2 linked regions of the Myxococcus guangdongensis genome follow. Each later gene encodes a partner of the first gene's protein in a complex. Links are inferred from orthologs where the notes say so. Each region holds a gene or a part of one and is shown on either strand. Other genes may lie near its edges.

Region 1 (10,548 bases):
GGTGCGCAAGCACCGCCCGGAGGCCATCGCCGCCAAGGAGGCGATGGTCCTCACGCTGTAGCTCAGGCGCCGCGCTGGCGTGCCACCGCGCGCTTCACCGTCTCGCGCAGCCCCACGAAGGGCAGGCGCTCCAGGGCGGTGGGGACATCCACCCACTCGAAGGTGTCGTGCTCCGGGCCCAGGCGGACCTCCGCGTCCGGAGGGGCCTGGACGGCGAAGCCGTTCTCACGCGCGAGCACGGGGGGCAGCGTCTCGCCGATGGCGAAGGCGTGCTGGTAGCCGAGGTCCTCGGGCGTGAGGCGCAGTCCGGTCTCCTCCTCCAGTTCGCGAGCGGCGGCCTGGGCGGGAGACTCGCCGGACTCCACCCGACCCGTGAGGACCTGCCAGAAGCCTCCGCGCTCGGGGCGACGGCGCACGAGCAGGACGCGGGCCTCCGGGCCGTGGCCGCGAACCACGGCGACGCTGACGGTGGACATGGGCGGCGGCGCATCCACGCGCTCGCTGTCGAACACGGCGCAGAAGCTGCGAGCGAGGGCCTCCTCCACGTCGGGCACGGGGATGGCGTTGCCGCGCTCGCGCTGCATGGACGTGACGCCGGCCTCGCGGATGCCGCACGGGACGATGAAGCGGAAGTGCTCCATCTTGGTGTTCACGTTGAGCGCGAACCCGTGCGTGGTGAGCCAGCGGGAGATGTGGACGCCGATGGCGGCGATCTTCCGCGCGTCCGGAGCGCCTTCTTCGCCAATCCACACGCCCGGCCACTTGGGGATGGGGCCGGCGGTGATGCCCCACTCGGACAGCACCTGCATGATGGAGCGCTCCACGTCGCGCACGTAGCGACGCACGTCATGGCGCGACTCGGGGAGCAGGAAGATGGGGTAGCCGACGATTTGTCCCGGGCCGTGGTAGGTGACGTCGCCGCCGCGGTTGGTCTCGAAGACCTGCACGCCCTCGGCGGAGAGGCTCGCGTCGGAGGCGGTGATGTTCTCGCGCTTCGCGCCTCGGCCGAGGGTCAGCACGGGCGGGTGCTCCAGGAGGAGCAGGGCATCGGAGCAGAGCCCCTCGCGACGCGCGTCGCCGAAGAGGCGCATGAGCTCGAGGCCGTCCTCGTACTCCACCCGGCCGAGCCGGTAGACGGTGATGGTGTTCACGACGTTCCCTTCTTGCGCCGCCCCTTGCGAGCAGGCGCCGGCTTCGTGACTTTGTCGAGGTCCCAGGTGCCTGGGGGGATGCGCTGGAGGAGCGCCTGGAGCTCATGGCCCGCGCGAGGGGAGCGCGCGGCTTCCGCCACGAGCACCAAGAGGGCCTTCTCGGACAACGTCGTCCCGTGCTCGCGCGAGGCGAGGTGGGCCCGCGCCATGTCCCTGTATTCCGCGAGCGTGGGCTGACGCAGGCCCACGAGGCGCTGGACGTGCTCCAGGATGTTCATCGGGAGGGCGCCCCCCACGGCGCGAGACAGTGAGTCCGTGGTGGGGATGTCGAGGCGGACGCCCTCTGCACGAAGGGTGAGCTTGCTCGACGTCGGTGCCTTGCCCCGCGCGCAGAGCACCACCGTGGGCCTCGCGGCGCGGGCCAGGAAGACGCCGAGGGTGCGCTCATGTTCGGGGCTCAGTGAGGCCACATCCTCGATGAACAGTGGCGTGGAAGACGGAGCCTCCGCGAGCGCGTCGACGGTGGTGAGCACGCCCTGCCCTTCTCGCTGGAGCATCCGGAGCAAGGTGCTCTTCCCACAGCCCTCCGCGCCGATGAGCAGCACGCAGCGGACGCCCGTGCGGAGTGCATCGACGAGCGCGCTTCGCGACTCCGGTTGGCCGATGAAGTCCGGCGCATTCGGAGTCGGAGTCGATGTCTCGACCCGAGGACGCATCGGGCGCACGGAGTCACCCAGCAGGGATGCGGAGGCCGTGAGGCACGACTTGCAGATGAACGCGCCCGCCGGTCCCGCGACGAGTTCGCCAATCTCCGCGCGGGGTCGGCAGCAGAACGAGCACCACGCATCCAGCGTCACGTCCGCGCGAGTGGGCCCACGCTCGATGATGCGCGGCTTGCGTCGACGCTCGGGCTGCGTGTCGTCGCCTCCCTCGATTTCGTCTGACAACGCTCGCTGCGGCGCTCCGAACAAACCCGAGTCCGTTGCACCCATGGGGCGAAGCTGGCTCGCCTCGGCGGTCACGGACTCGCCCACGTCCCCGAGGAGCCAGGTCTCATCCTCTTCCCCGGATGCGCGTCCAGGCTCCGCCGCCCCCGACGCGCCCATGGATCCGGACTCGCCTGTCACCGGATCCTCCCACTCATCGAGCAGCCCTGGACTCCAGGACGCATCGTCAGCGCCAGGGCGACCCATGAATCGCTCACCAGCGCTCCGAGCACGGCTTCGCGAACCTGCGCTCCGCGCCATGAATCGGGAGTCTGGCGAGACGCCAGCCGTCACGCTCCAACCCTCGCCAGACGTCGAATCGGCGCTCACGAGGTCGTCCACGTCAATGATCCAGTCCCGCGACGACGCTCGGGCCCCGCCCCCTTCGTCCCCTGGCGACACACTCGAGGCCTGGGCACGCGTCGCGCCAGGACGCACGCTGTCGTCGTCCATGCTCCCGTCCCGCGACGACGCTCCACTCCGCCCTGGAGAAGCTCCGCGCCCCTCATCATCGGGTCGGGTGTCAGGCCACGCTCCGACGCTCGCGCGCGAGGGCCCAGCAGCGCTCGCGCTGCCGTCCGCGCCCTTGCTCCGCGCCCGCGACGACGGTCCGGCCCGCTCAGGAGCGGCCCCTCCGCTGTCGTCGTCATCCGCTCGAGGCCACACGGCCCCGGACGAGTCACTCCCGCGAGAGAGCTGGGCCTCCAGGCGCTGAAGGTCTTCGCTCACCTCCGTGTCCAACACCCACGCGGGGGCTTCGACCTGTGCTTCCGCGAGCCGAGGCTCCTCCTGCTCACGCAGCGCGGCCTCGATGAGGCGCTGCCTCAGCGCCAGCTCCGACGACGAGACTCCCTCATCGCGCCCCATCGACGAGGTCGATGACTGAACATCCATGGCAGAGGCCGACGACTCCTGCGCCGACATCTGCTCGATCCGCGCCATCGCGTCGGCGACATCCGTGCGGGACTCATCCAGTCGGCGCGCATGGCGCAGCAACTGGAGCGCCCGAGGTGCGTTCCCCGCGCGCTGGAGGAGCGTCGCGGCCTGGAACAACAGCTCCACCGCACGAGGCGCGTCACCGCTCAGCTCGGCGGACTGTGCGGCGCGGATCAGCTCGCGAGGGTTCTCGGCCATACCGACAGAGCCTAACCGGCTTGGAGGACCACCGCCCGACCTCGAACGCTCGACGGACACCACCGTCGAGCGGGCGGTCCGTCCCCTGGCAACCCCACGGGACGCCCTACCGTGGACAAGGCGCCCGGGAGCCTCCGCTCACCGGGCCCGCCTCCAGGAACCTCAGGACATCGCCAGGAACAGCATGTCCGGCTTCTCGAGGTACTTGATGACTTCGTACACGAACTCCGCGGCCACCGAGCCGTCGATGACGCGGTGGTCGCACGACAGCGACAGGTTCATCATGTCGCGCACGACGACCTGGTCCTTCACCACCGCCGGGCGCTTCTTGAGCTTGTGCACGCCCATGATGCCCACCTCGGGGTGGTTGATGATGGGCGTGGCGAACAGGCCGCCCGTCTGCCCCAGCGAGGTGATGGTGAAGGTGCCGCCCGTCAGCTCCTCCATCTTCAGCTTGCGCTCGCGCGCCGCCACACCCAGGCGCGACGTCTCACGCGCCAGCTCGGCCAGCGTCAGCCGGTCCGCGTCCTTCACCACCGCCACCGTCAGGCCGTCCGGCGTCGCCACCGCCATGCCGATGTTGTATTCGCCGCGCACCACCAGCTCCTGCGCCGCCTCGTCGAAGTTGGCGTTCAGGTGCGGGAAGCGCTTCAGCGCGGCGATGGTCGCCTTGATGATGAAGGGCAGGTAGTTGATCTTCGTGTTGTCGCCCACCGCCGCCAGCTGCGCGTTGAGCCGGGCACGCAGCGCCACCAGCTCCGTCGCGTCCACTTCCTCCACGAAGGCGAAGTGCGGCATCGTGAACTTCGAGCGCACCATCTTCTCGGCGATCTTCTTGCGCAGGCCCCGCAGCGGCACGCGCTCGTCCGACCGTCCCGTCGACACGGAGGGCGCCGCGGGACGCGCCTGGGCCGGCGCCACCACGTTCTTCTGCTCGCCGCCGCCCTCCAGCGCCGCCACCACGTCCGCCTTCGTCACCCGCCCCTGCGGACCGCTGCCGGAGATGGTCGTCAAATCCAGCCCGTGCTCACGCGCCATCCGACGCGTCACCGGCGTCGCCAGCACCTTCGTCGCCTGCGCGGGCGCAGCCGCCGCCGCCTGCGCGGGAGCCGCCGTCTGCGCGGCCGGAGCGGGAGCCCCGTGGCCCGCGGCCTGGGCCGGCGCGGCGCCTTCGATCTCCATCGTCACCAGCGGGTGGTGCACCTTCGCGATGTCGCCTTCCTTGCCGTGCGTCTGGATGACGCGACCGGCCTTCGGGCTGGGGACGGTGACGGTGGCCTTGTCCGTCATCACCTCGGCGAGCACCTGGTCTTCCTTGACGACGTCGCCGGCCTTGACGTGCCACTTGACCAGCTCGCCCTCCATCACGCCTTCACCGAGGTCGGGGAGCTTGAATTCGAAGGTTGCCATGGGGTGTCTTTCCGAGAGGAACGGGGGTTGCGTCAAGGCTCGATTCGGGCCCGCTCAGCCGAGCCGCTCCAGGCGCTCGCGCTCCATCAGGCCCTTCATGAAGAACTCGGCGGCGCGATAGCTGGAACGAACCAGCGGACCCGAGGCCACGTAGAGGAAACCGTAGGACTCGGCCAGCTTCTTGTACGACTCGAACTGCGCCGGAGTGACGAAGCGCTCCACGCGCAGGTGGTACTGCGAGGGCTGCAGGTACTGTCCCAGCGTGAGCACGTCCACGCCCACGCCGCGCAAATCCTTGAAGGTCTGCTCCAGCTCGGCGTCCGTCTCGCCCAGGCCCACCATGACGGACGTCTTGGTGTAGATGCCCTCGGGGCGGTGCTTCAGGTACTCGAGCACGCGCAGCGACTGGGCGTACTTCGCGCGGCGGTCTCTCACCGTCGGCGTCAGGCGCTCCACCGTCTCCACGTTGTGCGCGACGACGTGCGGCCGGGCCTCGGCCACCGTGGCCAGGTCCTTCTCCACGCCCTTGAAGTCGGGGATGAGCACCTCGACGATGGTGCGCGGGCTCTCGCGGCGCAGCTCGCGAATCGCGGAGGCGAAGTGGCTGGCGCCACCGTCGGGCCGGTCATCCCGGTTCACCGACGTGACGACGATGTACTCCAGGTCCATCTCCTTGACGGCCTGGGCCAGGTGGATGGGCTCCATCGGATCCAACGGCGGCGGAGCGCCCACCTTCACGTGGCAGAAGCGGCACGCGCGCGTGCAGACCTCGCCCATCAACATCACCGTGGCCGTGCCGCCACCCCAGCACTCGGCGATGTTCGGGCAGCGGGCCTCTTCGCACACGGTGGCCAGCTTCGTGCGCTTCACGATGGCCTTCACCCGCTCGTACCCTTCGCCGTGAGGCAGGCGCACCTTCAGCCAGTCCGGCTTGCGGGTCGTCTCTGTCACCTGGGGGAGAGGGAACCGGTCAGGAGTCGCCATGGGTCGCGGGCCTTCTATGGTTTGGGCGGAAGACGTTCAAGCGGGAAGCCTCTAACGCGAGGCGTTAGCACCCGCAGGGCCTTCGCGCACGTCGTCTCCCTACTAATGCCCGCGTCCCGGCCGGGCAGCCCCCGTGAGAGCGCCCTGGCCCCCGCGCCAACCCTCCAGCGGCCCGACAGCCCTGTTGCCGGCCCTCCTGGCGAGTCGTGCCTGGCCCCCGGAAAGCACGAGGCCGCCCTCGAAGCGCTCGCTCCGGGGACGGCCCTGGCGAGCACCCATGGGGGCGCCCGTCCTCTACCCTCGCCGACTAGAAGTGGCGCGGGTGACCCAGCGTGGCCTCGGCGCCCTCGTGGACGATCTCCGAGAGCGTCGGGTGGGCGTGGATGGTGCCCGCCAGCTCCTCGGTGGTGATCTCCAGCTTCAGCGCGACGCAGGCCTCGGCGAGCAGCTCCGTGGCGTGCGGGCCGATGATGTGGATGCCCAGCACCTCGTCGTACTTCTTGTCGGAGACGATCTTGATGAGGCCCGTGGACTCGTTGGTGATGGCGGACTTCGTCACCGCGCCGAACGGGGCGTTGCCGATCTTGACGTCGTAGCCGCGCTCCTTGGCCTTCTTCTCCGTCAGGCCCACCGAGGCGACCTCGGGGTAGCAGTACGTGGCGGACGGGGTGAGGTCGTAGTTGATAGGCTGCGGGTTCTTCCCCGCGATGTGCTCCACGGCGAGCACGCACTCGGAGCTGGCCATGTGGGCCAGCATCGGGGTGGGGATGACGTCGCCCACCGCGTAGACGTTGGGCTCGCTGGTGCGCAGCATCGAGTCGACCTTGATGTAGCCGCGGTCGGTCTTGATGGACGTCTTGTCCAGGCCCACGTCGTCCGTCACCGGCGAGCGGCCCACGGCCGACAGGAGGATCTCCGCCTCCAGCGTCTTGGTCTCGTTGCCGACCTTCATCGTGACGCGCACGCCGTCCGCCGTGTGCTCCACCTTCTCCACCGCGGAGCCCGTGTGCACGTCGATGCCGCGGCGACGGAAGATCTTCTCCAGCTCCTTGGAGATGTCCGCGTCCTCGATGGGCAGGAGCGCCGGCAGGTACTCCACGATGGCCGTCTTGCTGCCCACGTGGTTGAAGATGGACGCGAACTCACAGCCGACCGCGCCCGCGCCCAGGACGATGATGCTCTTGGGGATGCGCTCGATCTGCAGGATGGAGTCGCTGTTGAGCACGCGCTTGTGGTCCACCGGCACGTTCGGCAGGGACTTGGGGACCGAGCCCGTCGCGATGATGATGTTCTTGGCGTCCAGCACCTGCTTGGTGCCGTCGGCGGCGGTGACCTCCACCTTGCCCTTGCCCGCGATGCGGCCGTGGCCCTTGATGACCGTCACCTTGTTCTTCTTCATCAAGAAGTCGATGCCGTTGGCACCCTTGGTGACGACCTTGTCCTTGTGCTTCATCGCGTTCGGCCAGTTGACCGTCGGGCTCGACAGGTCGATGCCGAAGTCCCCGGCCTCCTTGACGTGGTGGAACAGCTCCGCCGTCCACAGCAGGGACTTGGTGGGGATGCACCCGCGGTGGAGGCACGTGCCACCCAGACGCTTGTCCTTCTCGATGATGGCCGTCTTCAGCCCGAGTTGCCCCGCGCGGATGGCGCCCACGTAGCCGCCAGGGCCCGAACCGATGATCACCACGTCGAACGTCTCAGCCACGCATGCCTCCGTCATTATTTGCGGATGGAACCCGGTGGGGCTGATAACCCCCGCTCCCGGTTGGAATCAAGGAGATTGCTCGTGCGCCGTTTCCCGCTCAGGACCCTCCTGCTGATGCTCGTGGGGCTCATCGCCTTCGGCCGTCTGTGGTGCGTGACGCACCCGGATGTGACGAGCGCTGCCCCGCCCGAGCGTCCCCCCGCCCGGGCCGCCGCCTCCCCGGCTGCCCCCGTGATGCTCCCGTCACCCGACTGTCTCGCCCTGGAGCGGGCCCTGGACGCAGCCCTGCGCGCCCCCGAGGTCCCCAGCGTCCTGGACGACGCCCGAGCGCGACTGAAGGCCTGCGCCGAGCCCACCGCGCGCGCCTGTGAGCTGGGCCCGGCCCTCAACGCCCGGGCCCCGTTCAGCCAGGGAGTGGACACTCCGCTGCGGGGCCTCCTGGCCACGCTGTGCGAGCAGTGCCCCGGCCGGGTGAATCCCTGCGCGCAGCGCGTGGGTCAGGCCCTGCTGGACGCCACGGTGGGCCGCGCGCCGGAGGTCCCCGAGCTCCAGTGGAACCTGGAGCACGCCGGGCCGGGCACGGCGGGGGCCTGTGACACCATCGTCCGGTTGGGGCTGGCCCCGGCCGCCCAGGCGGACGTCGCCCTGCCCGCGACCGTGCTTCCGCTCCTGGAGGGCCTGGCGCCCCGCTGCCAGGGCGCCGGGCACCTTCCTGTGTCCGTGCTGCGCGCGGCGGCGCTCCAGCAGGGGGACAAGGTGCCCACGCTGCGGACGCTCGCCAGCGGGCCGCGCGTGGAGACCGCGCCGGTGAAGCCCGACCAGGTCACCGGAGCGCAGCCGGGCTTCCAGGCCTTCGACGGCGACGAGAACACGCGCGTCGCGGTGAGCAACGCGGCCAGGACCTCGCGCTGGACGGCGGATGGGGCGCTGCGCGCGGGCTACGCGCCCACGCTCAAGCACCTGGTGGGCGTGAGCGTCCGGGCGAAGGGCGCAGGCTCGCTGCGCGCCATCGTGCGCACCCCGAAGGGCGTGGGGCTCGCGGACCCGGAGGGAGGCTTCTCGTTCGTGAATCCCACGGTGTGCCGCTACCAGGGCACGGGCGCGTGGGAGCGCTGCGTGCTGACCGTGCCGCTGGTGGACGTGGACGCGGTCAGCGTGTTCCCGGAGAGCGCGGACGGCCAGCTCGCGGAGATGGAGATACTCGGCGCCCGGTGAGCGGCGCCGGGGCGGCCTCAGGCGACGAGGCCGCGCTCCTTGGCCAGCTGGAAGATGGGCGCCGCGTCCTTCTTCAGGACGGTGCTCACGTCCTTGACGATGGACTCGCCCGACTTCGCCACCGACAGGAAGTTGTCGAAGGTGCGGGTGAGGATGAGCACGCCGGAGATGATGACGCGCTGGAGGTTGTGCTGCAGGTCCGTGCCCTCGTAGATGAGCCACGCCTGCTCGACACACTTCTTGCGCGCGTCCACCAGGAAGTTGTTGAGGATGGTGCGCTCGTTCGCGTCGGGCACCTTGGACTTCGGGCTCACGGAGCCGATGTAGATGAGGCGCGTGTTGAGGCTCGTCGCCGCCTCTTCCATCTGAGCCAGGATCGCCGCGACATCCTCCTTGGTCGGAGGATTCTGCCAGCGGGAGAAGATGACTCGGTCGATGAGCTCTGCCTTGTACGTGGTGGGGCCGTTCACGATGCCTCCGGTGAGGCGGACGGTTTCGATTCCAAGAAGCGCCCGGCCGGCGTTCTCCACTGCGCCGCGCGTCTGGATGTGTAGCAGGAACACTCCTTTCATTGAAGAGAGTCACTGCTCAGTGCGATCACCTCCTCGTCGCAGTGCTGCTGTGAGGATGCAGCCGTGACGGACAAATCCCGCTGGGTCGACGCTGACACGTCCGGAATTCGGGGACTGATACGTGGAATGTCCGGACAGCCCCGCGTGGATTTCACGTGAAGTGCGATGGCTTCATCTCGTGTTGCTTGAAACGGGAGGCGTCGCGCGACGCGCGAGCACGGCCTTCACGTCCTCGAGCGAGAGGCCCAGGGGCTTGATGGCGACGAGCAGGTGGTAGAGCAGGTCGGCGGCCTCCTCCACCGCGCGGCTCGAGTCAGCGTCCGCGCAGGCCGTCACCAGCTCCGCGGCCTCTTCGCCCAGCTTCTTCAGGCGCAGGTTCCTGTCACCGAGCAGGCGTCGCGTGTAGCCGGGCTTCTCGTCGTGCGCGGGCGCGTGGGAGGCGCGCTCGGTGAGCGTGGCGTCGAGCGCGGCGAGCGCATCCCAGCGGCCAGCGCCGAAGCAGGTCTCTTCACCGGTGTGACAGGCGGGGCCGGCCTTGTGGACGCGGGCGAGCACCGCGTCCCTGTCGCAGTCCGCGCTCAGGGAGACGACGCGTTGGGTGTTCCCGCTGGTGGCGCCCTTGTGCCAGAGGCCTCGTGAGCGGGAGCGGTAGTGCATCTCTCCGGTGGAGAGCGTGAGCGCCAGGGCCTCGCGGTCCGCGTGCGCGACCATCAACACGTCGCCCGTGGCCGCGTCCTGGGTCACCACCGTGACGAGCCCGTTGCCCTTGGTGAAGTCGAGTGCGTCCAGGTCCAGCATCAGGTGGTCCTCGTCGCGCCGAGGCGCTCACGGGTGAGGCGGGCCAGCGCGCTGTTGGTGGCGATGCCGTTGCCGCCGAAGGCGGTTCGCTGGCCGGTCCAATCGGTGAAGACGCCGCCGGACTCCTCGATGATGGGTTGGAGCGCGGCCGCGTCCCAGGGGGAGAGCAGCTCGTCCACCATCACCTCGGCGCGTCCCGTGGCGACGAGCAGGTAGCCGTAACAGTCGCCCCAGGTGCGAGACACGGCGGTGTCACGCGTGAAGCGGCGCCAGGCCTCGCCTCGTTCGGGGAACTGGGCGAAGCGCTCGTCGGTGGAGAGGACCACGGCGCGGGAGAGGTCGGATTGTCCGGAGACGCGGGCGCGCTGGCCGTTCCAGAAGCAGCCTTCTCCGGGGGCGGCGACGAGCAGCTCGCTCACCGCGGGGAAGTACGCGGCGCCGACGAGGATGCGCTCGCCTTCGGCCAGTGCGATGAGCGTTCCCCACAGCGGCACGCCACGGATGAAGGTCTTGGTGCCGTCGATGGGGTCCAGAATCCAGCGGCGCTTCGCGCCAGGGCGCGTCTCTCCGAACTCCTCGCCGAGGACTCCGTC
Region 2 (10,712 bases), on another replicon or contig:
CCGTCAGCGAGTCCTCCAGCGTGGGCATGGGCAAGGTGGCACAGCCCGTGCGGGTGGCCATCACGGGCAACACGACGAGCCCGGGCATCGGAGAGACGCTGCTGCTCGCGGGTCGTGACGAGGCCCTGCGGCGCATCGACGCCGCCCTGGCGCGCGGCGCGTGACTTCTCACGGCCGAAGCGGTGGACGTCCGTCGCTTCGGCCCCTATCTTCGCGAACCATGATGCGAGCGCTTGACACCATGAGACAGCGTTTTTATAAGGCGCGCCCGCTCGGCGCGTTGATGTGTGCGCTCTGGGCGGTGGTGGCGAGCGCCGAGGTGGTCAGTGGCGCCCAGCTCCCGGACGGCTCCCAGAAGGTGGGGGAGAATCGGTACCGGGCGCCGAAAGATTTCGAGGCGACGTTGGATTACTACCGCTCGGTCTACTCGACGAGCAGTTATCCTCGGAGGCAGATCGTCAACCAGCCGGGCGTGAAGGCGGTTCACATCACCAACCCCTCGGGGAAGAACTTCGCGGGGCTGAATATTTACGAGGCGAACGAGGAAGTTCGCATCTACATCGTCCCGACGCAGCAGGCGGTCAAGCCGGCGAAGAAGCCGGAGCCGAAGTCAGGGAAGAAGAAGTAGAGCAGTCCGCAGGAAACGCCCACCGAAGTTGTTGCAGTCGATGGGCGGTGTTGGTAGTAGAGGCAGCCGCAGTGATTGGGGAATCGTCTAACGGCAGGACAGCAGACTCTGACTCTGCTTATCTAGGTTCGAATCCTAGTTCCCCAGCTCGCAGCACCGCAGTCCGCAGCAAAAAAAGCTCGAATCAAGGTGGTTGACGAGAGCTGAAGCAGGATGTAGGAAGCAGCAGCAGAAACACGGTGGTTGCAGCGAAATGTCGGCCCTGTCGTCTAGCGGTTAGGACGGTGCCCTCTCACGGCACAAACTCGGGTTCGAATCCCGGCAGGGTCACTCGGACGCCCGCCTTCTGAAAAGAAGGCGGGCGTTTTGTTTTTCCGGAGCGTGGTGGCGCATGCGGTCGCTCGAGGCTTTGCTCGAAACCACGGACCCCGCGTGGCCGTGGGTGCGGGAGCGGTTGGGCTCGGCGAGCAACCTGGCCGAGGTGCTGCCCCGAGACGAAGCCACCGCTGGAGAAGTGCTCCACCAGCTTCAGGTGACGACGCGCTCTCCCCTGGGCGCGGTGGCCTACGAAACAGGAGGCCTGCTCATCGACGGAGGTTGGCTCCGAGTCCTGGGCGGCGGCGGGGATCCGCGCATGCGCGGCAGCCTGGCCACCTGGAATGCGCTGGGCCCGCATCCGGCGGTGGCCTCGACGCGAGGGATGTTGCTCGTGGCCCATGACGCCGTCGGCGGCTTCTTCGCGCTCGATGGCGGGGCGCTCGGCGAAGGACGCGGCGGCGCGTTCTACTTCGCGCCCGACACGCTCCGCTGGGAAGACCTGGAACGTGGCTACTCGGACCTGCTCGCGTTCTTCCTCGGTGGAGACCTCGCCGGGTTCTACGGTGGGTACCGCGCGGCCGGCTGGAGCGAGGACGTCTCGAAGCTCTCACCGGACCAGGGCTTCTCCCTCCACCCTCCCCTCTGGACTGCGGAGGGCAAGGACCTCACCCGCGTGTCCCGCCGGCCTGTTCCGATGACGGAGTTGCTGGCGCTCCAGCTCGACCTCGCGCGCCAGCTCGACGGCGACGGGACCTGAAGCGGCCCCGCCCCCGGCTCAAGCCGACGGCGCGAGGATGCTCTGGCGGAACGTGGTGAGCGCGGCGGCCAGTCGGTCCTGCGCGCGCTGGACACCGCGGCGAAGCAGCAGCATCCGCACCTTCTCCGGAAGGACGCTCGCGCCCTGCGTGGTCCCGAAGCCCACCAGGTCCATGCGCAGGGTGATGGCCTCCAGCAGGTCGCCCAGGTCCGCCTCGGGACTGGCCAGCAGCAGCACATCCGGGGGCCGGCTCTGGAGGCGCTCCGCCAACGTGCGCCACTGCGGATCTCCCGTCTCCACCACCACCACGTCCACTTCCTCGAGCTCCGGCGCGTACGGCGGCAGCTCGCGCACCTCGAAACCGGACTCGCGCAGCGACTCCAACGCCTCGACGCTGCCCACCACCGCCACGCGGCCCGCCTGGACCTGACGTGACGACTCCTCGTAGGCCCGGAGCTCCTCCTCCAGCGCCACGTGCGCGGGCTCCGGCGCGTCCTGCCCCGCGGCCAACAACGCGGCGGCCTCGCGGGCCACCTCCCGCGCCTGCTCGCGAACGCGTGTCCCGGACGTGCGCCGCTCCAGCGCCGCGCGCACCTTGGCGCGCAGCACCCGCAGGTCGTCGAAGGGCTTGAGGATGTAGTCGCTCGCCCCCGCCGCGAAGGCCGCGATGACGGACTCGCTGCTCGCGTAGGCCGTAATCATCAGCGCCTCCAACGTGGGCTGCAGCGTCCGCGCCTGCGCGACGAGCTCCACCCCGCCCATGCCGGGCAGGTTCTTGTCCGTCACCAGCACGTCGATGCGCTGCTCACCCAGTATCGGCAGCGCCTCCTCCGCGCTCGCCGCCACCAGCACCACGAGGTCCGACTCGCGCTCCAACAAGCGGGCGCAGATGTCGAGCACGACCGGCTCGTCGTCCACCACCAACACCGTCGAGGCGAGCGTTCCCCCCTCCCCACCGTCGCCCTCACCGGTCTCGAACGGGAGATCCATGGCTTTGGAGATTCGCACAGCTTCACGCGGACTTCGAGGCTCGCATGCGAGGACCGGTATGCTTCCCGCCGTGGCGAGCTTCGAGGACGCGTTACAGGAGAATCGGGTGCCCCCGCTGTTGGGGGACGTGCGCCTGCGTTACGACGGGGGCCGGCTGGTGGGAGAATCCCGCCCTCCCCGGTGGGACGCGCGCATGCTGCCGGGCCTGTGTGTCGGTGTCGCCGTGGGTTGTGCCCTGGGCGCCGCCGTCCTGGTGGGACAGGAGAAGGGCTCGCTCCCCGCCGCCTCCGCCGCCCTGGCCCTGGTGGCCGCGGCCCTGATAGGAGCCGCCCTCCGGCTCGAGTCGAGGCTCGTCCGCCGCCGCTTCGTGCTCCACTTCCGCTCGGAGACCCTGCGAGTCGAGCGACTGGCCTGGGCCCCCAGCGCCACCCGCGCGGAGCTCATCCCCTTCGACGAGGTCCGCGCCGTGCACATCGTCGAGCGCCCCGGCTCCGGCTACGCGCTGGTGGTGGAGTATGGCCCCCAGGGCGCGCAAGCCCGCCGCGCCGTGCTGGTGGAGCAGGTGCGCCACGCGGAGGGGGAGACGCTCCACCGCGTGTGGCGCATGCTCAGCAACGCCTTCGGACTCAGAGGGGCGGGGCTCGCCGGAGGGTGATTTCGATGTCCGTGCCCTCACCGGGCGTGGACGACAGCCGCAGGTTGCCACCCGCCTGCGCCACCAGCTCGCGGCAGATGGACAGGCCCAGGCCCGTGCCGATTCCCACCGGCTTCGTGGTGAACAGCGGCTGGAACACGCGCTCCTGCAGGTCCACGGGGATTCCGCAGCCGTTGTCCGCCACCGTCAGCACCACGTCGTCGGGCCGCACCGTCCAGCGGACCTCGATGCGTCCCTGGCGCCCCGTGCCCGACATCGCCTGCGCGGCGTTCACCACGAGGTTGAGCAGCACCTGGCACAGCTTCACCGGCCCGAAGATGACGCGCACCGCCTCGCCGTTGCTCGTCAGCCGCGCGCGGTCTCTCACCTCCGCCCGCGCCAGCTTCACCGCGAAGGACACCACTTCGGCCACGTCCGCGGTGGCCTCCATGTCCTCGCCGCGCGCCTGGGCCCTCAAGCCCAACGCCACCTGGCGAAGGTGCTCGGCGCCGTCCGACAGGTCCTTGATGAGCGCGGGCAGGTCCTCCACCGTCTCCGCCACCGACGGGTTCGGGTCCGCGGACAGGTGCTTGGACACGTACTGGATGACGCTCGTCAAATCCCGCTGCAGCGAGGACACGTTCTGCGACAGGTAGCCCACCGGGCCCATCAGCTCGTGCGCGATTCCCGCCGTCACCTGCCCCAGCGTGGCCAGACGCTCCGACTTCATCATCCGCCCTTCCACCTCGCGGATGCGCAGCTCCAGCCGGGCAATCTTCAGCGCGTCGTCCAGCGCCGCCTGCAGCTCCGAGCGATCCCACGGCTTGACGAAGTAGCGCGTCACCTGGCCGCGGTTCACCGCGTCGATGACCGCCTGCATGTCCGCGTACGCCGTGACGAGCATGCGCTTGGCGTCGGGCGCAATCGAACGCGCGCGCTCCAGCAGCTCCACGCCCGTCATCCCCGGCATCCGCTGGTCGGAGAGGATGACGCCAATCTCCCCCTTGCGCTGCTCGAGCAACGCCAGCGCCTCGCTGGGAGACGCGCTGCGGAAGATGCGGAAGCGCTGTCCGAAGTTCGCGTCGAAGACCCGCAGGTTCAGCGCGTCATCGTCGACGTACAGCACCGCGGGCAGTTCAGACGGGTTCATGACGCTCCTCCTGGCCGGCTATCCCTCAAAGAGGCCAGGCTGGTGCCGCCTAGAATAGCGCCTCCTCCGACTCCCTTTCTTCTGGGTGCCGACGGAACCGTCCCCCCGGGACGTAATGCCTCACGAACTCTAGACCAGCCAGACAGGTTTGACCCCCAGGAAAATCCAGACGAGTGCCCGTCACCCTGCCCGCTCACCGGGCATGCCGGCAACGGGAGGGCGTGGGGTGATGGAGGCTTCAGCGAGTGGAGGTGAGGACGGGCGTGGGTGCGTCCGGGGACGCCAGCGCGTCGCGGGTGTCCTGCTCCAGGGCCACCGCCACCGCGTCCACGGAGGCGAAGCGGCCCCTGGGGAGGGCACCCAGCAGCGAGAGCACCGTGGGCGGGGCCTCGTTCTCACGAGCCACCCAGGTGAGCTCTTCCGCGGTGAGGGGGAACACCGCGCCGAGCAGGGCCTGGTGCAGCGACTGCGCGAGAGGCAGCGGCGGGCCCACCCGCTCCTCCAACTCCGACACACCCTGGACAAGCCGTTCGCGTGTCATGTCGTCGTTCATTTGGACGAAGTTAAGCAGCGAACCGATTCGGCTGCCGGCCTTTTTTTCGTGCTCGCCCAGCAACCGAGAGGGCGGGCCGCACAGCGGGCCCCGGGTGGCCACCTTCCGAGGGGCGCCCCACCGTTAATCGCGCAACTTCACACGCACCCTCAGGAGGGACTTCGTCATGGCGCACCAGGACAAGCCCGACGACAAGCCGCGCAAGGCGGGCAGTGACGCGGATTACGCGGAGCGCATCGACCACGTGGAGGCCACGCGCCCCGAGCCCTGGCCCGGCATCCGCGGACGCTCGCACGAAGACGAGCAGGAGCTCCCCACCGGCACGCCGCGCGAGCAGCAGGCCCGGGTGACGGAGGCGCAACGCAAGCTGGAGGAGGAAGAGGCGAGCGGGCGCGAACCCACCCGTGAGTAGAAACGAGAGGGCCCGCTCCCAGTCGCTCCGGGGCGGAGCGAGGAAGCGGGCCACTCACCTGCCAGCGGACTAGAAGAGCAGCCGCGTGGGGTGCTCCAACAGGCCGCGCAGCTCGCGGAGGAACTCCGCGCCGATGGCACCGTCGACGATGCGGTGGTCACACGACAGCGTGGCCGACATCATCTTGCGGATGACCATCTGCCCGTCGCGCACCACGACCTTGTCCGTCACCGCGCCCACCGCGAGGATGGAGGCCTGCGGCGGGTTGATGATGGCGGCGAAGTTGTCGATGCCGTACATGCCCAGGTTGCTCACGGTGATGGAGCCGCCCGTGTACTCCTCGGGCTTGAGGGCCCGCTTGCGCGCGCGCTCCGCCAGCTCGCGAATCTCCGTGGCCAGCGCCTGCAGCCCCTTGGTGTCCGCGTCGCGGACGATGGGGGTGATGAGGCCCTGCTCCAGCGCCACCGCGATGCCCACGTCCACCGAACCGTGGTGGATGACCTGGTCACCCTGCAGCGACACGTTGACCTTCGGGTAGCGGCGCACGGCCATGGCCACGGCCTTCACGATGAGGTCGTTGACGGAGACCTTGAGGTCCATCGCCTTCGCCTCCTCGCGCACCTTCACCGCGGCGTCCATCTCCACCTCGATGGTGAGATAGAAGTGCGGCACGCCGGGCTTCACCTCCGTCATCCGCTGCGCGATGACCTTGCGCATGGAGGACAGAGGCTCGGTGCGGGACTCCGCGCGCGCCACCGTCGGCGCAGCGGGGCCCTTCCTCACGGCCGGCGCGGACGGCGCCTGCGCGGGGGCCTTCGCTCCACCCTTCGCCAGCGCCTCCTCGATGTCGCGCTTCACCACGCGACCCGAGGGACCCGAGCCCTGCACCTGCGCGATGTCCAGCCCGCGCACCTGGGCGATCTTCTTGGCGAGCGGACTGGCCCGGACCCGGCGCCCCCCGGACGCGGAAGGCGCCTGCGGAGCAGCGGCCTGGACCGGCTGCGCGGCCGGAGCCGGCTTGGGGGCCTCGGGCGCGGCGGCCTTCGGCGCGGGAGCAGGCGCGGCGGCGGCCGCCTTGCCTCCCTTGGGCGTGAGGTACGCGATGGGCGAGCCGACCGGGGCCGTCTGGTTCTCACCGACGACGATCTCCGCCAGCGTCCCGTCGTCGTACGCCTCGATCTCCAGGTTGGACTTGTCCGTCTCCAGCTCGGCCAGGGCCTCGCCGGAGGAGACCTTGTCCCCCACCTTCTTCAACCACTTGACGATCTTCCCCTCCGTCATCGTCGGGGACAGGCTCGGCAACTGGATGGCGATGCGGTCCCCACCACCGGACGCGGCCGGAGCCGCGGGCTTGGGGGCCTCGGGCGCGGCGGCCTTCGGCGCGGGAGCAGCGGCGGGCGCGGGAGCAGCGGCCTTCGGCGCGGGCGCGCCACCGGCAGCGACCTTCTCCCCCTTTGCGCCGACATAGGCGATGGGGGCGCCGACGGGGGCCGTCTGGTTCTCGCCGACGACGATCTCCAGCAGGTAGCCGTCGTCGTAGGCTTCGATCTCCAGGTTGGACTTGTCCGTCTCCAGTTCGGCGATGGCCTCACCGGAGGTGACCTTGTCCCCCACCTTCTTCAGCCACTTGACGATCTTCCCCTCCGTCATCGTCGGGGACAGGCTCGGCATCTGAATGGGCGTGGCCATACGGATCAGGCTCCCTCGCGGTACAGCACCTTCTTCACCGCCGCGATGATCTTGGGCGCGTCCGGCTGCGTCGCGTTCTCCAGGTTCGCCGCGTACGACATGTTCACGTCGAGCCCCGTCACGCGCTCCACCGGCGCATCCAGGTCGTCGAACGCCTTGGACTGGATGATGTCCACCACCGAGGCGCCCACACCCGCCAGCGCCCAGCCCTCCTCCACGATGACGGCGCGGTTCGTCTTGCGCACGCTCGCGAGGATGGCCTCCTCATCCAGCGGCCTCAACGTGCGCAGGTCCAGGACCTCCGCGTTGATGCCCTCCTTCGCCAACTCCTCGGCCGCCTGCATGCAGAAGTAATACATGCGGCTCCAGGTGATGATGGTGACGTCCGTGCCCTCCCGCTTCACGTCCGCCTTGCCCAGCGGCACCACGTGCTCGCCCTCGGGCACCTCGCCCTTGAGCGCGTAGAGCCGCTCGCCCTCGAACATGATGACCGGGTTCTCGTCGCGGATGGCCGCCTTGAGCATGCCCTTGGCGTCCGCGGGCGTGGCCGGCGCAATCACCTTCAGGCCGGGGAAGTGCGCGTAGTTGGCCTCCAGCGCCTGGCTGTGCTGGCTGGACAGCCGGCCACCGGCGCCGCCCGGGCCGCGGAACACGATGGGGCAGCGCAGCTGGCCGCCGGACATGTGGCGCAGCTTGGCCGCGTTGTTGACGATCTGGTCCATCGCCAGGATGGCGAAGTTCCAGGTCATCATCTCCACCACCGGACGCAGGCCCACCATGGCCGCGCCCACGCTCATGCCGCCGAAGCCCAGCTCGGAGATGGGCGCGTCGATGATGCGCGCGCTCCCGAACTTGTCCAGCAGCCCCTGCGACACCTTGAAGGCGCCGTTGTAGCGGCCCACTTCCTCGCCAATCAGGAAGACGTTGGCGTCGCGCTCCATCTCCTCGGCGAGCGCCTGGTTCAGGGCCTCGCGGTACATCAACTCGGGCATCGTCGGCTCCGACTCGAAATCAAAAAGGGTTGGGGTGTGACGGGCCGGGCTAGTTGCTCAGGCCCGCCTTCTTGTCCGCGGCTTCCGCCTGCGCGCGCGGCTCCAGGTCCCAGGTGACCTTCAGCTCCTGGCCGCTCGGGTACTTCGGCCAGTTCGTCACCTTCGTGCCGAGCACGCGCTCACGCGGGCGCACGTCCTCCTCGCCCGGCTCGACGATGGTGTCGCGCCACAGCTCCTCCAGGCTCGGCTCCGGGGACTCGTCCGCGAACTTCACCGCGGCGTCCACCTGCGCCTTCACCTCTTCCTCGATGCGCTCGAAGTCGGCGTCCGCCCCCAGGCCATTCTTGAGGGCGTAGTCGCGCAGCTTGGGGATGGGGTCGTTCTTGCGCTCCTCCTCCACCTCCTGCTTGGTGCGGTAGTTGGCCGGGTCCGCCATCGAGTGGCCCCGGAAGCGGTACGTGTTCGCCTCCAGCAGCACCGGGCCCTTGCCCGCGCGGCACCACGCGGCCGCGTCCTTCACGGCCTCGTACATCTTCAGCACGTCCATGCCGTCCACCGGCTCACCGCGCATGTCGTACGCCGCGGCGCGCTTGTAGATCTCCGGCACCGCCGACGTGCGCGCGATGGCCGTGCCCATGCCGTAGCGGTTGTTCTCGCAGATGTAGATGACCGGCAGCTTCCACTTGGACGCCATGTTGAACGTCTCATGGAGCGCGCCCTGGTTGGCCGCCGCGTCGCCGAAGTAGCAGACCGTCACGCGGTCTTCATTGCGATAGCGGCTGGCGAAGGCCATGCCCGCCGCGAGCGGAATCTGCCCGCCGACGATGCCGTAGCCCCCGTAGAAGTGGTGCTCGATGTCGAAGATGTGCATCGAGCCGCCCTTGCCCTTGCTGTAGCCCGAGCCCCGGCCGAACAGCTCCGCCATCACCATGCCCGCGTCGCTGCCGCGCGCCAGGGGCTGGCCGTGGTCGCGGTAGGCGCTGAGCATGTAGTCGTCCTGGCGGATGGCCTCCACGGGCCCCACCGCCACCGCCTCCTGCCCGATGTACAGGTGGCAGAAGCCGGCGATCTTCCCCAGCGTGTACTGCTGGCCCGCGCGCTCCTCGAAACGGCGGATGAGGTACATCTTCCGGTACATCGTCAACAGCTGTTCTTTCGAGTACGGGCTGGCCACCGCGGGTGCCTCCATGCAGGCCGCCCCTCCTCACCCGGGGACGGCGAATGCCGTGCGCCTCATAGCGCGCGGACCTGGGACTTCAAAGCCTTTCAAACCCCGCGCCCTTCCCCCGAAAATTCAGGCGCGGTGCGTCAGGAAACCCGCGTGAAATGCGGCACGCTGATGATGCCGTCCAGCAGCGTCACGGGCCGGCCGGAATGATCCGTGGCCAGATGAATCACGGTGGCGTCGGGGAAGCGGCGCCGGTAGTCGTTGGCGTGGGTGGGCTCGTTGTCGAAGGCGGCCACCACGGTCCCCAGCCGGCCCAGTTGCGCGTGGGCCTCGCGCTTGAACGCATCGTCGTCGTCGTAGGGCGCGGGCTTCATCACGAGCATCACCCGCTCCCCGTCCGGGATGGCCATGCCGAGGCGGCGCATGCAGGCGACGGAGCCCTCGCGCATGCCCTCGTGACGGCCCGTGACGTAGACGAGACGCGCGCCCGTGCCCACCACCGCGTGCGTGAAGGCCGCCGCGCCCTCGATGGCCTCGTCCACCGCGCAGTACTCGCTGGTGAAGAAGCGCTCGCCCCAGTACTGGCGCGCGGGCTCGAAGTGCCGCTCCACCAGGGACGCCTCCAGGCCGCACGCGCGCATCGCCTCGCGCATGTCCCAGCCGGAGTTCCAGTGGTGGGCCGCGCACGTGGAGAGCGGCTCCACCGAGTGCGCCGCGCCGTATTCCCGGAGGATGCGCGCCTGGCGCTCCCGGTTGTCGAGCAGGGTGGAGTCCAGGTCGAACGCGAGCACCGCCTGCTCGCCGAGCGAGCGGGCCTTGGCCAGGATGGCGTGGAGGCTGTCGCGCCAGTCGTCGCGGATGCGCTTCTTGAAGTCTTCGTGGGCCATGAGCGCGGCGAACATTACCCGCGCGGGCCCGGAAGCGCCGCCGAAACCGCCCGGGTCAGGCGGCCGACTGCCAGGGCATGGGGCCAGGGGGCGCCCCGGCCGCCGTGTCCGCGAAGCGCAACATGCGCTGGATGCCGTTGCGGTCCAGCACCAGCCGCACCAGCTGCGTGCTCTCCTGGCGCCGGTCCGTCTCCTCCTCCTCGACGGTGAAGCGCAGCACGACGTCCACCGGATAACGCTTGGCGCCCCGGATGTGACCCACGGACAGATCCGCCAGGTCCACGTACTCGAGCGCCAGCTCCGGCTCGTCCATGTCGCGCAGGAAGCGCTCCACGTTGAAGCGCAGGATGTCCGTCACGCCCGACAGGCCCCGCTCCGTGCGCGGCAGGAGCCGGGCGTCCAGGATGATGTGCTTCTGGTAGCGGATGACCATCTCCGTCAGCTCGCCCTGGGACACGGTGAGGAAGTCGTCCTGGTGGCGCAGCGAGGCCACGGAGTCGGGCACCTTGGGCGCGTAGTCCACGCGCTCCTCGC

The links.
Region 2: the proteins of lpdA (region 1) and LXT21_RS18475 are in contact, whole or in part, in a crystal structure (PDB 1EBD), measured with the Geobacillus stearothermophilus proteins. The link is inferred for Myxococcus guangdongensis from one-to-one orthologs. Residues at the interface, in WP_049624544.1 of Geobacillus stearothermophilus: Pro340, Ser341, Asp344, Tyr345, Arg403, Asp406, Val408, Glu431, Ala432, Gly433, Asp438; in WP_033016211.1 of Geobacillus stearothermophilus: Ile130, Ala131, Met132, Pro133, Arg136, Arg140, Glu141, Asn155, Arg157.

What each region holds. Positions count from the first base shown.
Region 1 is NZ_JAJVKW010000004.1:141,484-152,031, reverse strand. The notes cover bases 5,172-8,001. They hold lpdA (dihydrolipoyl dehydrogenase), read right to left. Parts: upstream 7,371-8,001; coding sequence 5,973-7,370; downstream 5,172-5,972. Other genes in these bases: LXT21_RS13895 (hypothetical protein), read left to right, coding at 7,452-8,001; lipA (lipoyl synthase), read right to left, coding at 5,172-5,665. Outside these bases: LXT21_RS13925 (MBL fold metallo-hydrolase), read left to right, coding at 1-61; lipoyl(octanoyl) transferase LipB, read right to left, coding at 63-1,151; LXT21_RS13915 (ClpX C4-type zinc finger protein), read right to left, coding at 1,148-2,143; LXT21_RS13910 (dihydrolipoamide acetyltransferase family protein), read right to left, coding at 3,434-4,681; more of lipA, read right to left, coding at 4,736-5,171; more of LXT21_RS13895, read left to right, coding at 8,002-8,585; LXT21_RS13890 (hypothetical protein), read right to left, coding at 8,603-9,055; bifunctional phosphoribosyl-AMP cyclohydrolase/phosphoribosyl-ATP diphosphatase HisIE, read right to left, coding at 9,329-9,955; hisN (histidinol-phosphatase), read right to left, coding at 9,955-10,548. UniProt on the Escherichia coli protein: Lipoamide dehydrogenase is a component of the glycine cleavage system as well as of the alpha-ketoacid dehydrogenase complexes.
Region 2 is NZ_JAJVKW010000005.1:466,597-477,308, reverse strand. Bases 4,822-7,815 are described here. They hold LXT21_RS18475 (pyruvate dehydrogenase complex dihydrolipoamide acetyltransferase), read right to left. Parts: upstream 7,132-7,815; coding sequence 5,512-7,131; downstream 4,822-5,511. Other genes in these bases: LXT21_RS18480 (hypothetical protein), read left to right, coding at 5,197-5,442; LXT21_RS18485 (DUF2795 domain-containing protein), read right to left, coding at 4,822-5,018. In the rest of the region: gltX (glutamate--tRNA ligase), read left to right, coding at 1-164; LXT21_RS18520 (hypothetical protein), read left to right, coding at 242-628; LXT21_RS18505 (DUF2625 family protein), read left to right, coding at 1,020-1,703; LXT21_RS18500 (response regulator), read right to left, coding at 1,722-2,693; LXT21_RS18495 (hypothetical protein), read left to right, coding at 2,752-3,348; LXT21_RS18490 (sensor histidine kinase), read right to left, coding at 3,320-4,477; more of LXT21_RS18485, read right to left, coding at 4,716-4,821; pdhA (pyruvate dehydrogenase (acetyl-transferring) E1 component subunit alpha), read right to left, coding at 8,173-9,297; LXT21_RS18460 (HAD family hydrolase), read right to left, coding at 9,432-10,178; LXT21_RS18455 (hypothetical protein), read right to left, coding at 10,234-10,712.